DNA from 2 places in the Marisediminicola sp. LYQ85 genome. Region 2 is predicted to be linked to the other one. Evidence: predicted binding sites of a transcription regulator. Region 2 holds the regulator's gene; the other holds the start of a gene.
What was found. The regulator HrcA, encoded in region 2, represses chaperone genes, less so after heat shock. The targets are predictions, from matches to a motif close to TTNGCACTCGNNNNNNNCGAGTGCNAA.
Positions count from the first base shown of each region.

Region 1: the regulator HrcA is predicted to act here: its motif matches at 3,433-3,459, upstream of groES (co-chaperone GroES).

Region 1 covers NZ_JBKIWO010000003.1:115,768-123,416, reverse strand. The annotation lists gene rimI (ribosomal protein S18-alanine N-acetyltransferase) at 1-387, shown strand, start outside; gene tsaD (tRNA (adenosine(37)-N6)-threonylcarbamoyltransferase complex transferase subunit TsaD) at 384-1,445, shown strand; gene ACLHG5_RS12825 (hypothetical protein) at 1,524-2,177, shown strand; gene ACLHG5_RS12820 (THUMP-like domain-containing protein) at 2,174-3,379, opposite strand; gene groES (co-chaperone GroES) at 3,545-3,841, shown strand; gene rarD (EamA family transporter RarD) at 3,945-4,913, shown strand; gene ACLHG5_RS12805 (ABC transporter substrate-binding protein) at 4,967-5,782, shown strand; gene ACLHG5_RS12800 (ABC transporter substrate-binding protein) at 6,021-7,319, shown strand; gene ACLHG5_RS12795 (ABC transporter ATP-binding protein) at 7,492-7,649, opposite strand, start outside.
Region 2 covers NZ_JBKIWO010000001.1:1,109,457-1,117,105, reverse strand. The annotation lists gene lepA (translation elongation factor 4) at 1-456, shown strand, start outside; gene ACLHG5_RS05205 (DUF1990 family protein) at 460-1,125, shown strand; gene hemW (radical SAM family heme chaperone HemW) at 1,131-2,357, shown strand; gene ACLHG5_RS05195 (DUF4870 domain-containing protein) at 2,428-2,805, opposite strand; gene ACLHG5_RS05190 (DUF4870 domain-containing protein) at 2,842-3,201, opposite strand; gene hrcA (heat-inducible transcriptional repressor HrcA) at 3,403-4,440, shown strand; gene dnaJ (molecular chaperone DnaJ) at 4,511-5,620, shown strand; gene ACLHG5_RS05175 (16S rRNA (uracil(1498)-N(3))-methyltransferase) at 6,048-6,776, shown strand; gene ACLHG5_RS05170 (histidine triad nucleotide-binding protein) at 6,887-7,243, shown strand; gene ACLHG5_RS05165 (PhoH family protein) at 7,377-7,649, shown strand, end outside.

The DNA of each region.
Region 1 (7,649 bases), on a different contig from region 2:
CCCGATCGTGTCGACGGGTATTCGGGTCTCTTCGCCCCGCGTCGGGCCCCTCAAGCCGACGTCAACACGATCGCCGTCGCCCCCGCGGCTCGACGTCGAGGTCTCGGTAGGGTCCTCATGCTCGCGATGCTCGCCGAGGCGAGGGAGCGCGGTGCTCACGAGGTCCTCCTCGAGGTGCGGGCTGACAACCCGTCGGCCCAAGCGCTCTACCGCGACCTCGGGTTCGTCGAGATCGCCGTGCGACCGCGGTACTACCAACCCGACGACGTCGACGCCGTCGTCATGCGGCTCGTGTTCATCGAGCCCGAGACCGTGCCGGCGACCGGCAGCACGATCGACGCGTCGCCCCCTACGACGGCCGACCCGACGAACGGACCCGCGACATGAGTGCCGACGCCCCCGCGCCCCTCGTGCTCGGCATTGAGACGAGTTGCGACGAGACGGGGATCGGCATCGTGCGGGGCTCGACTCTTCTGGCGAACGTCATCGCCTCATCGATGGAGGAGCACGCTCGCTACGGGGGAGTGGTTCCTGAGATCGCCGCTCGAGCTCACCTCGAGGCGCTCGCCCCGACGATCTCCTCGGCGCTCGCCGAGGCGCGCGTCGACCTCGCAGACCTCGACGCCGTGGCCGTGACGAGCGGACCGGGGCTCGCGGGAGCGCTCATGGTGGGGGTCGGCGCCGCGAAGGCTCTCGCGATCGCCCTCGACAAACCGCTCTACGCCGTCAATCACCTCGTCGGTCACGTCGGGGCCGACCTCGTGAGCGAGTCGGCGGAGCCCCTCGAGACACCGACGGTCGCGCTCCTCGTGTCGGGAGGTCACACATCCCTCCTCCTCGTGCACGACCTGACCTCCGACGTCGAGTTGCTCGGCGAGACGATCGACGACGCCGCGGGCGAGGCCTTCGACAAGGTCGCGCGGTTGCTCGGCCTGCCCTACCCGGGCGGCCCGGAGATCGACCGGGCCGCGGTGGGGGGCGACCCGCGCGCTATCCGTTTTCCCCGCGGCCTCACCCGTCCCCGCGACCTCGACGCGCACCGCTACGACTTCTCCTTCTCGGGCCTCAAGACGGCCGTGGCCCGCTGGGTCGAGGCCGTGCGGGATCGCGGCGAGGAGGTTCCGATCGCGGATGTCGCGGCGAGCTTCCGCGAGGCGGTCGCCGACGTTCTCATCACGAAGGCCGTCGCGGCGTGTCGGGATCTCGGAGTCCCCCGCCTGCTGCTCGGCGGAGGGGTCGTCGCCAACGCGCGCGTGCGCGAACTCGCGACGGAGCGTTGCGCCGCGGAGGGGATCGAGTTGCGCATCCCGCCGCTCTCGCTGTGCACCGACAACGGGGCGATGATCGCGGCTCTCGCCGCCCGCCTGATCGCCGCGGGGGCCCCGCCGTCGACCCTGCATTTCTCTGCGGACTCGACCCTGCCCGTCACCTCCATCCAGGCGTGACGCTCGTTTGACACCCCTCCGGCGCGATGTCAGGCTGAGCCGAACCGTGTCACCTCAGCCATTCCGCTAGGAGCTCCTATGTCCGACCCCAAAGACGACTCTGTGCCACCCGTTCCGCCTGCGCCGTCCGACCAGCAGGCAGACGACCACTCCGTCGCCGCGCAGCCGTCGCCGCCGGAACCGACCGCTCCCGAGGGTCAGGGCACCTACACCGCGCCCGGCGAGTACACGGCACCGGGCGGATACGCCCCGCCGCAGCCCGAGGCGACCTCGAATGCGTACGGTGCTCCCGCCGACTACGCGCAGCCCGGCGGATATCAGCCGCCCAGCGGTTACCAGCAGAGCAACGGCTACCAGCAGAGCAACGGGTACCAGCAGCCCGGTGGCTACCAGCAGACGAGCGGATACGGTTCGGCGGGGTACACCCCGGCCCCGCCCGCTCCGCCGAAGACGCTGAGCCTCCTCGGAATGATCGCGGGGATCGTCAGCGTCCTCGGTCTGTGGGTCCTCTTCATTCCGATTGCGGGGGCCCTCCTGGGCCTGTTCTTCCCGGCCGCCGCGATCGTGCTCGGGTTCCTCGGAAAGTCGCGCGAGGGTGCGCCGGCGCGGGGGCTGTGGCTCACGGCGCTCATCACCGGTTTCGTCAGTGTCGGGCTCGCCCTCATCGCTCTCGTCGGGTGGATCGCGTTCTTCGCCGTCATCGGCAGCGACCCCTACTCCGGCGGGTACTAGGCACCGACCGCGGGCTCCACTCGCTCGACGAGGAGAGCCGAGTGCCGGCCGGCGACGCGCGTCACGATGAGCGTCGCAGAGCCGGTGCCCTTGAGTGACAGTCGCGACCTCAGCTTCGCCGGGTCGACGTCGACGCCGCGCTTCTTGATCTCCAGGCGACCGATGCCGCGAGCGGCGAGTTCTCTCTTGAGGGTGCGCTCGTCGAAGGGCAGGGTCGCGATGACACGGAACGGCACCGCGAAGGGCGTCTCGACGACCTCGTCCGAAGTCAGGTAGGCGATCGAGTCGCTCACCATGCGCGCGTCGAGCGACCTCGCGAGGTCGCCGATCAAGCGGGCGCGGATGACCGCACCGTCGGGTTCGTAGACGACACCCCCGAGGGCGCCCGTCGCGACATCCTCGCTGTCTCCGTGGGAGATCATCTCCGCGGTGCCGTGTGCGCCCATCACGAGAGCGGAACGCGTGATGCCGTCCCGTGCCGCCGCACCGAACCAGACGCCGGCCTCGACGACCTCCCGATCGACCGAGATCCACTGCGCCTCGGCGTCTGCGGGGATGAGGTCGCGGTCGACACCCGGCCCGAGCTTGACCCCGACGGGCCGATCGGCGGCGAGGCCGAACGCGAAGTCGAGGGGCGGGCTCCACTGGTTCGGGTCGTGCACGCGCGTCGTGTTGTCGTGGCCTCGCGTGCGTCTCGCCGGGTCGACGTAGACGGCGTCGACGTCGGCGAGGTCGACGGTCGCGGCATCTGCGGAGACGACGGTTGCGCCCTCCCACGGGGCGAGGTTGTAGGTCGCGATCGCCGCGGTCACGTCGTCTCTCTCGACCGCGAGCACGTCGAGGCCGAGGGCGGCGAACGCGAGGGAGTCCGCCCCGATGCCGCAGCCGAGGTCGGCGACCCTGCGCGCTCCCGCCGCCGTGAACCGCCCGGCGTGGTGGGCGGCCACGCTCAAGCGAGTGGCCTGTTCGAGGCCCGCGGTCGTGAAGAGCATGCGGTCGGCGAACTCGCCGAATTTGGCGCGAGCGCGGGCCCGCAGCTTCGACTGGCTCAGCACCGCGGCGACGAGTTCGGGGGAGTGCCCCGCGGCGCGCAGCTCGCGCACCGTGCGCACGATGTCCGCCGAGGGATCGAAGGGCGGGAGGGAGTCGAGCAACCGGAGCCCGTCGGCCGAAAGCACTTCGAGTAGGTCGCCGGTCTCCATGGCCCCATTGTCGCTCACGGGCGACCGTGTCGGCGCCGCGGGGAGAGGCGCGGCTGGCACTCCGATTGCGTGAGTGCTAATCGACCCCGTAAGCTACTTCTGGCACTCTCACCGAGAGTGTGCCAACCCCAAGTTTCGTTAGCACTGAGAAAGAAGAGGTCAACCGTGTCGGTCTCCATAAAGCCGCTCGAGGATCGCATTGTCATCAAGCAGGTCGACGCCGAGCAGACCACTGCCTCCGGTCTCGTCATTCCTGACACCGCGAAGGAGAAGCCCCAGGAGGGCGAGGTCGTCGCCGTGGGTCCAGGTCGCATCGATGACAACGGCAACCGCGTGCCCCTCGACATCGCCGTCGGCGACAAGGTCATCTACTCCAAGTACGGCGGAACCGAGGTGAAGTACGGCGGAGAAGACCTCCTCGTGCTGTCGGCTCGCGACGTGCTCGCGGTCGTCGTCCGCTAGTCACGACCCGCCAGTTCGAAGGCCCGCCCGGTCATCCGGGCGGGCCTTCGTCGTGTGCGGCGACGGCGAGAGTCGGCCCGATCCCGGGAGTAGCATCGGGACAGTGCCCGACGCCTCATCGCCCTCCCCGAGCGGCTCCCCGTCGCCCTCTCCCCGCCCCTCCGCACCGGGCGTGAAGTCCGGGTTCATCCAGGCCATCGGTGCCTACGGTCTCTGGGGTTTCCTCCCCGTCTACTTCCTCGTGCTCGCGCCGTCGGGTCCGTTCGAGATCGTCGCGTTCCGCATCCTGTTCTCGCTCGTGTTCTGCGCGCTCCTGCTCACCGTCACGCGCAGCTGGGGGGCCGTCGTCGCGATCGTGCGCTCGCCGCGACTCCTGCTCACCGTCGGGCTCGCGGGAGTGTTCATCTACGTCAACTGGCAGGTGTACATCTTCGCGGTGCTCACCGACCGGGTGCTCGAGGGCGCGCTCGGTTACTTCATCAACCCGATCGTCACGGTCTTGCTCGGTGTGCTCATCCTCCGCGAACGGTTGCGGCCCGCCCAGTGGGTCGCGGTGGCGATCAGCTTCGTCGCCGTGCTCGTGCTCGCGATCGGTTACGGCACGTTCCCGTGGATATCGCTCGCGCTCGCCTTCTCGTTCGGGCTCTACGGGCTCATCAAGAAGCGCGTGGGGCCGCGGGTCGATGCGGTGAGCGGACTCTCGCTCGAGACCGCGTGGCTCACCCCCGTCGCCGTCATCCAGCTGGCCGTCGTCGGCTCGTCGACGGGAATCCTGTTCGGCTCCGTGAGCGTCGGGCACACGCTCCTCGTGATCGGGTCGGGGGTCATCACGGCGGTTCCCCTCCTTTTGTTCGCAGGAGCCGCGCGTCGGTTGCCGCTCATCACCCTCGGTCTCGTGCAGTATCTGGCGCCCCTCCTGCAGTTCGCGTTCGGAGCCTTCGTGTTGCGCGAGGCGATGCCCCCCGAGCGCTGGGTCGGGTTCGGGCTCGTCTGGGTCGCCCTCATCGTGCTCACGGTGGACATGGTCGTTTCGGGCAGGTCGGCACGCCGCGTCGTACGCCCGCTGACCTGACACTAGGGTTCCCTCGTGCGCCGCGGAGACGCGGACACGGAAGGAGTTGATCGATGGCCCAGGGTCCCTTGCGCGCGCTCGCGACGAGTGCTGTCGCCGCCGCCCTGGCCGTGTCGCTCGTCGCGTGCGCGTCGAGCGGGACGACCGATTCGATGCCTGTCCCGAGCGCGAGCGCCACTCCGAGCCCGAGCGAGGTCGCTCCGAGTGGTGACGGCGAGCTGTCGATCGGCACCCTCTTCGAACTCACGGGCGATCTCGCCGACATCGGGGCCGCGCAGGTCGCGGGAGTGGATGCCGCGGTGCGCGCCCTCAACGAGGCCGGAGGTGTCGGCGGGACCCCCGCCGTCGTCACCCACCGCGACGCGTCGGGCGACGGCCTCGTGTCGGCCGCACGGGAACTCGCCGACCTCGGTGTGGACGTCATCATAGGGCCCGGAACCGCGGATGCCGTCGCGAGGGTCGCCGAGGCCCTGGCCGACGACGACGTCGCCGTGGTTTCGCCGACCGCGGGCCCGCTCGCCGTGGACGAGCCGCTCGCCCTCGTGCTCGCGGGGCTCGACGACAGCACGGCCCCCGACAGCATGCGCGACCCTACGACGGCCGACGACGACTTCACGGCGCTCGTGCGGACGACCGACCCCGGAGTGGCCGACGTCGACTATGCGGCGGAGGCGTTCGACGCGACGACCCTCGTCGCTCTCGCCGCGATCGCGGCCGACGACGACGGCGGGCCATCCGTCGCCGCTGCCGTGGCCTCGGTCACGACGGGGAGCGTCTCGTGCAGCGTCGTCGGGGAGTGCATCGCGGCGCTCGACGACGGTGTCACAATCGCTTTCACCGGAATGAGCGGCGCCCGCTCGTTCCGCTAGATGCGGGGCCGCGGTCATCCGTGACCAGGAGCTTCGATACCCGCGGCATCATGCGGGTTCCGTCGTGCCGGGCACACCGCACGGAGTGCTTGCCCGGTTCTGCCCCGTCAATGTAACGATTCCGTCGCGTTACACGGCTGTAACAGCCTCGTATTGTGTGGGGGTCATTCCGTCTATACCGTGAACCAACCGCGCGGTTCTTCCGTGCCGGAAAACTCACCTACACCAGAGGAGCACAATGAGCGCATTCCTGAAGGGCTCAACACCTTCCCGCTCGCACGCCTTCTCGGCGGGAATCAAGGTTGTCGCGGCCACCGCGGGCATCCTGCTGCTGGCCTCGTGCGCCAGCGGTCCTGCCGAAGAAGACACCGACGAAGCCACCACCGACTTCCCCGCGTCGTCACGCGAGGCAGACGGGGTTCTCTCGATCGGCACGATCCTTCCGCAGACCGGTAGCCTCGCCTTCCTCGGCCCGCCCGAGTTCGCCGGCGTCGACCTCGCCGCCGAAGAGATCGCCGACTCGGACTTCGAGTTCGACGTCACCGTCGAGCACCGTGACTCGGGTGACCTCGAGACCGACATCGCGACGCAGTCCGCGACCGAGCTCGTCGACCTCCCGACCGACGTCGTCGTGGGTGCGGCATCCTCGGGAGTCTCCTTCACGTTCATCGACCGTCTCGTCGACGCGGGCATCGTGCAGTTCTCGCCCGCGAACACCTCGCCCGACTTCACCGAATACGAGGACGACGGCTGGTACTGGCGTACCGCGCCGAGCGACGTGCTCCAGGGTCGCGTGCTCGGAAACCTCATGGTCGGCGACGGTGCAGAGAACGTCGCGTTCATCTACATCAACGACCCCTACGGAACCGGTCTCGTCGAGAACGCGACGACCGCCGTCGAGGATGCGGGCGGAACCGTCTCGGCGTCCGTCGCGTTCAACCCGGGAGACACGCAGTTCACCGCGATCGTCGACGAGGCGCTCGCCGGAGACCCGGATGCCATCGCCGTCGTCGCCTTCGCGGAGACCTCGTCGATCATCCCCGAGCTCGTCAACACCCAGGGCTTCGACGGTGCGGGCGTGTACTTCACCGACGGAAACCTCTCGAACAGCTACGAGTTCGAAGAGGGCACGCTCGAGGGAGCGAAGGGAACCCTGCCGGGTAACTTCGCCTCGTCGGACTTCCGTGACCGCCTGCTCGAGGTCGACCCCGACCTCGAGGACTTCAGCTACTCGGCCGAGTCTTACGACGCCGTGATCCTGTCGGCCCTCGCGGCCGCTCAGGGTGGCAGCGACGACCCGACCACGATTCGCGACAACCTCGAGTCGGTCTCGAAGGACGGCGAGACGTGCGAGACGTTCGCCGACTGCCTCGCGCTCATCTCCGAGGGTGAAGACATCGACTACGACGGCCCCTCGGGACCGATCACGTTCGATGCGAACGGTGACCCGACCGAGGCGTACATCGGTATCTACCAGTACGGTGCCGACAACCAGTACGAGCCGCTCAACGCGGAGTTCGGCAGCCTCAACGAGTAATCGTTCGACTGCACGACACTGAAGGGCCCGGCCGCCACGGCCGGGCCCTTCTTCGCGCCTGCTCACGGCGCGCGTGTCTGGTCGACACGGCCGTCGAGGCGCTCACGCAGCCGTCACGGCATGAGAAAGGCCCCAGGCGAGTGCCCGGGGCCTTCGTCGTCGTGAGTGCCGCTCAGACGCCGCGAGCCTTCGTGTCGGCGTCGACGTCGGCCGCGAGGGTGCCGAGGTAGAGCTCGGTGACCTTGGGGTCCTTCAGCAGCTCCCGGCCCGTGCCCGTGTAGGCGTCGCGGCCCTGGTCGAGAACGTAGGCGCGGTCGCAGATCTGCAGGC
Region 2 (7,649 bases):
GTCTTCGACTTCTTCGACAACCTGAAATCCAAGACGGCGGGCTACGCCTCGCTCGACTACGAGCCCATCGGCGACCAGGAGTCCGACCTCGTCAAGGTCGACATCCTCCTCCAGGGCGAGCAGGTCGACGCCTTCAGCGCGATCGTGCATCGCGACAAGGCCTACGCGTACGGCGTGCTCATGACCGGTCGGCTCCGCGAGCTCATCCCGCGTCAGCAGTTCGAGGTTCCGATCCAGGCGGCGATCGGTGCGCGCATCATCGCGCGCGAGAGCATCCGCGCGATGCGCAAAGACGTGCTCGCCAAGTGCTACGGCGGCGACATCACCCGCAAGCGCAAACTGCTCGAGAAGCAGAAGGAGGGCAAGAAGCGCATGAAGATGGTCGGCCGCGTCGAGGTTCCGCAGGAGGCCTTCATCGCCGCACTCTCGGGCGACGTCGAGAAAAAAGCGAAGTAGCGCGTGACCGAGTCCGAAGCGGTTCCGCTCTGGCGTCGACCGGTGACCTACGGCGCAATCGGCGGCACCAAGGCGCCCGATCTCGCGGTGTTCCCACCCGCGGGTTTCCGATCGATCGTGAAGCGCCAGCGCATCGGCCACGGCGACAACAGGTTCGCGTGGGCATCCGCTCAGACGATGACGTGGGGCATCCAGCGGCTCTCCGGGTTCCGGGTCGAAGTCTCCGACGCTCCCGCTGCCGTCACGGATGCGACATACACTCCCGTGGGGTTCGACACGGCGGGCATCCCCACGGTGTCGGCGACCGTCGCCGAGGCCGACGAAGACACGTTCAACGCCGACGGCGCCTCGTATCTCGTCCCCGGTGACACGGCGACGCTCACCATCCGCTTCCTCCTGATCCCCGTGACCGCCAACGTGAGGGTCGTCTACGTCGTCAACGAGCCCGACCGTGTCGGCTTCGCCTACGGCACGCTCGCGGGCCACCCCGAGAGCGGCGAAGAGGCGTTCATCGTCGAACGCGGCGACGACGGGTCGGTCTGGCTCGCGATCTCCGCGTTCTCACGGCCGAGCACGTGGTACTGGCGCGCCCTCTTCATTCCGCTCCGCATCGCGCAAGCCCTCTACACCCGTCGCTACCTGCGGGTGCTCGCCGGGCCGACCGACTGACGCGGATGCCGAGCGCCCTCCCTCTCGCCGACCCCGCCCCGCTCGACGGCGCTCTCCCGCGCTCCGTCGCCGAGGGCTCGGCCGATCGAGCGTTCGGCGTCTACCTCCACGTGCCCTTCTGTCGCGTGAGGTGTGGCTACTGCGACTTCAACACCTACACCTCCGACGAACTCCGCGGGGCGAAGCGCGTCGACTTCGCGGGCCAGGCGATCGCCGAGGTCGAGGCCGCCGGTCGCCTGCTTAACCAGTCCGGAGCGGCCGAGCGTCGCGCGTCGACGGTCTTCTTCGGCGGCGGGACCCCGACGATGCTGCCCGCGAGCGACCTCGTGGCGATGCTCGACGCCGTGCGCGACACGTGGGGTCTGGCGCCCGACGCCGAGGTGACGACCGAAGCGAACCCCGACTCGGTCGACGCCGACTACCTCGAAGCCCTCGCCCGGGCCGGCTTCACGCGCGTGTCGTTCGGCATGCAGTCCGCCGTGCCACACGTGCTCGCGACCCTGGATCGCACCCACGATCCCGACCGGGTTCCGCTCGTCGTCGACGCGGCGAGGCGGGCTGGGCTCGACGTGAGTCTCGACCTCATCTACGGCACACCGGGGGAGACCCTCGACGACTGGCGACGCTCACTCGAGCACGCGATCGCCCAGAAGCCCGACCACATCTCGGCATACGCCCTCATCATCGAAGACGGCACGGCCCTCGCGCGTCGGATCCGGCGCGGCGAAGTCGAGGCCCCCGACGACGACCTGCAGGCCGACTTCTACGAGCTCGCCGACCGGATGCTCGCCGACGCGGGATATCAGTGGTACGAGGTGAGCAACTGGGCGATGACTCCCGCTCAGCGCTCGCACCACAATCTCGCCTACTGGACCGGCGAGGACTGGTGGGGCGTCGGCCCCGGAGCGCACAGTCACATCGGCGGCGTGCGCTGGTGGAACGTCAAACACCCGGCCGCGTACGCCGAGCGGATCGGCCGCGGCGAATCACCCGCGGCCGGGCGGGAGACCCTCGACGATCGCACGCGATTCGTCGAGCGGGTTCTGCTGACCTCGCGCTTGCGGGACGGCACGCCCATCTCGTCGCTCGAGCCGCGGGGGCGCACATCCGTCGCCTCCCTCATCGCCGACGGCCTCGTCGACCCGGCGGCCGCCCTGCGCGGCACCGTCGTCTTGACGCTGCGTGGCCGTCTGCTCGCCGACGCCGTCGTGCGCGCCCTGCTCGACGACTGAGCGCGCCTCCCGACGACAGCACGAAGGCCCCACCTCGCGGCGGGGCCTTCGTTCGGGTGCAGCTCGCGGGCTACTTGAGGAACGGGATCGTCAGCGGGTAGGCGTATGCCTCACCCTTGTTCGCCGCGATCGCCGCGATGATGCTGAAGACGATGACGACGACGGCCACGGCGAGGAGCACGAAGAGCCCGACGACGATGACGGTCAGGATGCCACCGATGAACGACGCGATGAGCATCGTGAGCTGGAAGTTGAGCGCCGTGGCGCTGTGCTGGCGCACGAACGGGCCGCGGTCCTTGAGCACGAGGTAGACGATGAGCGCGGGGAGGAAGCTGAAGAAGATCCCTCCGACGTGCGTGAGCGTGGCCCAGAGCTTCTCGTCTGCCGGGCTCATCGGCTGCGGAGCCGACGAGTAGGGGTTGGCGTTGGGCGGATAGTTGTCGCTCATGGTTCCTCCGAGTGCGGTTGGTGTGGTGAGAAGCTGTTATTTGATGAGACGGACGGCGAACGGATAGCGGTAGTTGTGTCCGTCTTTGGCCTTGAGGAAGGCGATGATCGAGAACACGATGCGGGCCACGAAGACGACCGGCAGGATGATGAACCCGATGCCGACGAAGACCAGGATGTAGCCCAGCAGATCGGCGGCGAGGAGTGTGATCTGGAAGTTCAGAGCCTCTTTGCCCTCGGTGTCGGTGAAGGAACCGCGATCCTTGAAGATGAGCCAGATGACGAGGGCTGGCACGATGCCGAGAATGCCCAGGATGTGCGCGAGAGACCCCCACTGCCTGTCGTCGGCGGCGCTCAGCGGAGCCGAAGGCTGCGGCTGCGGTGAGGGATTCGACACGGTGGGCCTTTCGAGGCGGAGGGACCGCTCGCCGCGATCGGCGTGCGGCCATGCGGTCCCGCGCCAACAGGCGGGTCCCGCCATGGACTACGTCATACGGTAGTGCTGCGGAAAGCCTGCGTGCAACGCTCCCGCCCGGCAGGTCGCGATACAATTGGCAGTCCTTTGCAGTGAGTGCCAGTCGGGAGAAGGGGAGAGCACATGGCGTCCGACCGCAGCCTCGAAGTTCTCCGGGTCATCGTGCAGGACTACGTCGAGTCGCGCGAGCCCGTCGGCTCCCGGTCCATCGTCGAGCGCCACGCCTTCGGGGTGTCGGCCGCGACCATCCGCAACGACATGGCCCTCCTCGAGGAGGAAGAGCTCATCACCGCGCCCCACACGTCGTCGGGACGCATCCCGACCGACAAGGGCTACCGCGTCTTCGTCGACCAGCTCGCCGACCTGCGCCCGCTCACCGCCGCTCAGCGCCAAGCCATCGAGACATTCCTCGGGCAATCGGCCGACCTCGACGAGACTCTCGCGCGAACCGTGCGCCTGCTCTCGCAACTCACCAACCAGGTCGCGCTCGTGCAGTACCCGACGCTCGGCACGTCGCGAGTTCGTCACCTCGAACTCGTTCCGCTGAGCTCGACTCGCGTCATGACGGTGCTCATCACCGACTCCGGTCGCGTCGAGCAACGCGTCGTCGACGTCGCAGAGGGGGTCGACGAGGCGTTCCTCGGCGAGCTCCGAGCCAAGCTCAACTCGAGCCTCGGCGGGCTCGGCCTCGCCGAAGCGGCCGTGCGCCTCGAAGCGTTCGACGACCAGTTCGCTCCCGAGCGCGCGGGCGTCGTCGGGCGGGTGACGGCGACCCTCATCGAGCAGGTCGCGGCCAACCGGCACGAGCGACTGCTCATGGCGGGCGCCGCGAACCTCGCCCGCACCGAAGAGGACTTCTCCGGGAGCATCTACCCCGTGCTCGAAGCCATCGAGGAGCAAGTGACGCTCCTGCGCCTCTTCGGCGAGATGGCCCCCGACGAGAACGGCTTCTCGATCAGCATCGGTCGCGAGAACGCCTCCTTCGGCCTCGGTGAGACCTCGGTGCTCACGAGCGGCTACGCCGGGACGGGAACCGACCTCGCGAGGCTCGGCGTGCTCGGCCCCACCCGCATGGACTACTCCAACAACATGGCCGCGATCCGCGCGGTCGCCCGATACCTGTCGCGCTTGCTCGGCGACGACCACCCTGACGCGCGCTGACCGTCGTCCACCGCCGTGCGGTGGGGTGCGACGAGTGCGACGCGATCGATAGCAATCAGAAGGAAACCACGTGGCTGACCATTACGAAACGCTCGGAGTCTCTCGCGAGGCGACCCCCGAGGAGATCAAGAAGGCGTATCGCAGGCTCGCGCGCGAACTGCACCCCGACGTGAACCCCGGCGCCGACGCATCCGAGAAGTTCAAGTCGGTGACCCACGCCTACGACGTGCTCTCCGACCCGCAGCAGCGCCAGCAGTACGACCTCGGCCCGCAGGCCGGCTTCGGCGGGCAGAACTTCGGCGGATTCGGCGACATCTTCGAGTCCTTCTTCGGTGGCGGAGGTGCCGGTGGGGGCCGTTCGGGGCCGCGCAGCAGGAGCGAGCGGGGTCAGGACGCACTCATCCGCGTCGAGGTGGACCTCGAAGAGATCGTCTTCGGAACTCAGCGCGACCTCGAGGTCGACACGGCCGTGCTCTGCGAGACGTGCAACGGCACGTGTTGCGCCCCCGGCACCCAGCCCCAGACGTGCGACATCTGCCGCGGGACCGGCCAGATCCAGCGCGCCGTGCGCAGCCTGCTCGGCAACGTCATGACCTCGAGCCCGTGCGGCACCTGCCGCGGATACGGCACCGTCATCCCCAACCCGTGCCCGACCTGCTCGGGCCAGGGGCGCGTGCGCGCGCGTCGCAGCATCCCCGTCGACATCCCGGCCGGTGTCGACACCGGACTCCGCCTGCAGATGCCCTCCCAGGGTGAGGTCGGGCCCGCCGGCGGCCCCAACGGCGACCTCTACCTCGAGATCAAGGTTCGGCACCACGACATCTACAGCCGCAACGGTGACGACCTCCTCGCGACCCTCGAGGTGCAGATGACCGACGCGATCCTCGGAACGACGACGACGCTGAAGACTCTCGACGGCGACGTGACCGTCGACATCAAGCCCGGCACGCAGAGCGCCGAGGTCATCACGGTCAAGGATCGCGGCATCACGCGCTTGCGCGGCGGCGGCCGGGGCGATCTGAAGATCGGCGTGCAGGTCATGACCCCCACGAAGCTCAGTCACAAGGAGCAGGACCTCGTCAAACAGCTCGCGAAGGCTCGCAAGGCGCACGCTCCGAGCCTGTCGCAGTTCCAGCAGGGCCTCTTCGAGAAGCTCCGCGACCGCTTCCTCAACATCTGACGCACGCGGAGCCCGCCCTCGGGCGGGCTCCGCTCCCGGGCGGGCTCCGCTCCCGTCATCCGCCACCTCCCGTTCCCGTCGCAAATTCAGGAGACGGCCGCCCGTGGCCGGTGTTCCGCTCGCCACCGCGGCGTCACGGTGCTGGGCTTGACAGCGGTCTCCTGAATTTCCATCACGGGGTGTCGAGAGAGCGCCTCGTCGCCTGCACTCGACTACGGATGCCACGCGCACGATCCGTCGGTATTGCGCACGATCCGTCGCAAATTCAGGAGATGCCCGCGCGGCGCTCGTGACTGACGCGCGGTGTGGGCGACGTGGCGTGCGGGCGGGCACCCACCTCCTGAATTTCCGACGGAGAGGGTGGGGATGGGGGCGATGGGGGCGACGGGCGACGGGCGCACGCGCCGCGATCTGCGAAGCTGGTCGGATGGCGCACTTCTACTTGAGCGACGATCTCGTCGAGGCCCGAACGGGCGATCGCGTCACGATCGACGGCCCCGAAGCGCGTCACGCGGTGACGGTGAGTCGCGTGTCGGTGGGGGAGTCGCTCGTCGTCGGAAACGGCTCGGGGCTCGTCGTGACGGGGCTCGTGGCCGTCGCCGAACACACCCAGCTCGTGGTCGAGGTCGTGACGGTCGTCGAACACCCCGCGGCGAGCCCCGCACTGTGGCTCGCCCAAGCCCTCGCGAAGGGCGACCGTGACGAGGCCGCCGTGCAGGCGGCGACAGAGCTCGGTGTCGACGGTGTGGTTCCGTGGGCGGCTCAGCGGTCGATCGTCAAGTGGGAGGGCGCCAAGGTCCGCAAGGGTCACGACCGCTGGACCGCGATCGTGCGCGAGGCGACGAAGCAGTCTGTCCGGCCGTGGTTGCCCGAGGTCTCGCCCGTCGTGTCGACGAAGCAGCTCGCTCGGCTCGCCGACTCCGCACGCCTTCTCGTTCTCGACCCGACGGCGTCGACCCCGCTGAGCGCCATCGAGTCGGACGGCCGAGACGTCGTCGTCGTGGTCGGCCCCGAGGGTGGTGTGGCGCAGGGTGAACTCGACTCCCTCGTTGCGGCGGGTGCTGAGGTGGTGCGGCTCGGCGACACCGTCTTGCGCACGAGCACCGCGGGGCCCGCGGCGATCGCGGTGTTGAGTGTCGCCCTCGGTCGGTGGTGAGCGGTTCCGCCCGCGCTACCTCGTGCCGCCCCGCTCCGCACCGCACCGCACACGTTGCGCCGCTGGAGAACAGCGGTTTCGTCGTCGGCGGCAGCGTTTAAGCTGTGACCATGCCTCCCGAGTCGCCTTCGATCTTCAGCCGCATCGTGGCGCGCGAGATCCCCGCAGACATCGTCTTCGAAGACGATCGCGTCATCGCGTTCCACGACATCGCACCGCAAGCGCCCGTCCACGTCGTGGTCACCCCGAAGACCGAGGCGTTCACCGATGTCGTCGGGCTCGCCGCGGGTGACCCCGAGCTTCTCGCCCACATGGTCGACGTTGCTCGCTCGATCGCCGAGGATCTCTCCGACGGCCAGTTCCGTCTCGTCTTCAACACCGGTCCGGCCAGCGGGCAGACCGTGTTCCATGTTCACGCCCACGTTCTCAGCGGGGCTCTCGAGGAAGGCACCCTTGGCACGCAGTGAGCAGTCTCCGGACCGCCAGAACCCGGCAGGAACGACCCCGGCCAGCACGAACCCACCCCGCCCGAACCCCGCGAGCACAGATTCGGCGCGCACCGAACCGATCTCCGAGCGCATCCTCGTCGACGGGGTCGCCATGGTGCGCCTCCTCGGCCCGCAGGACCGCCTCCTCAAGACCGTCGAGCAACAGCATCCGGGCGTCGAGGTGCTCGTGCGTGGCAACGAGATCACCCTGTCCGGGCCTCCTGATGCCGTCGCCGCGGCAGTCCGCCTCGTCGATGAGCTCATCGTGATGGTGCGTGGCGGTCACGACCTGGGTGAGCCCGAGGTCGAGACGTCGGCGAGAATGCTCCGGGATGACGCGTCGTCGAGCCCCGCCGAGGTGCTGAGCCAAGCGATCCTCACGAGC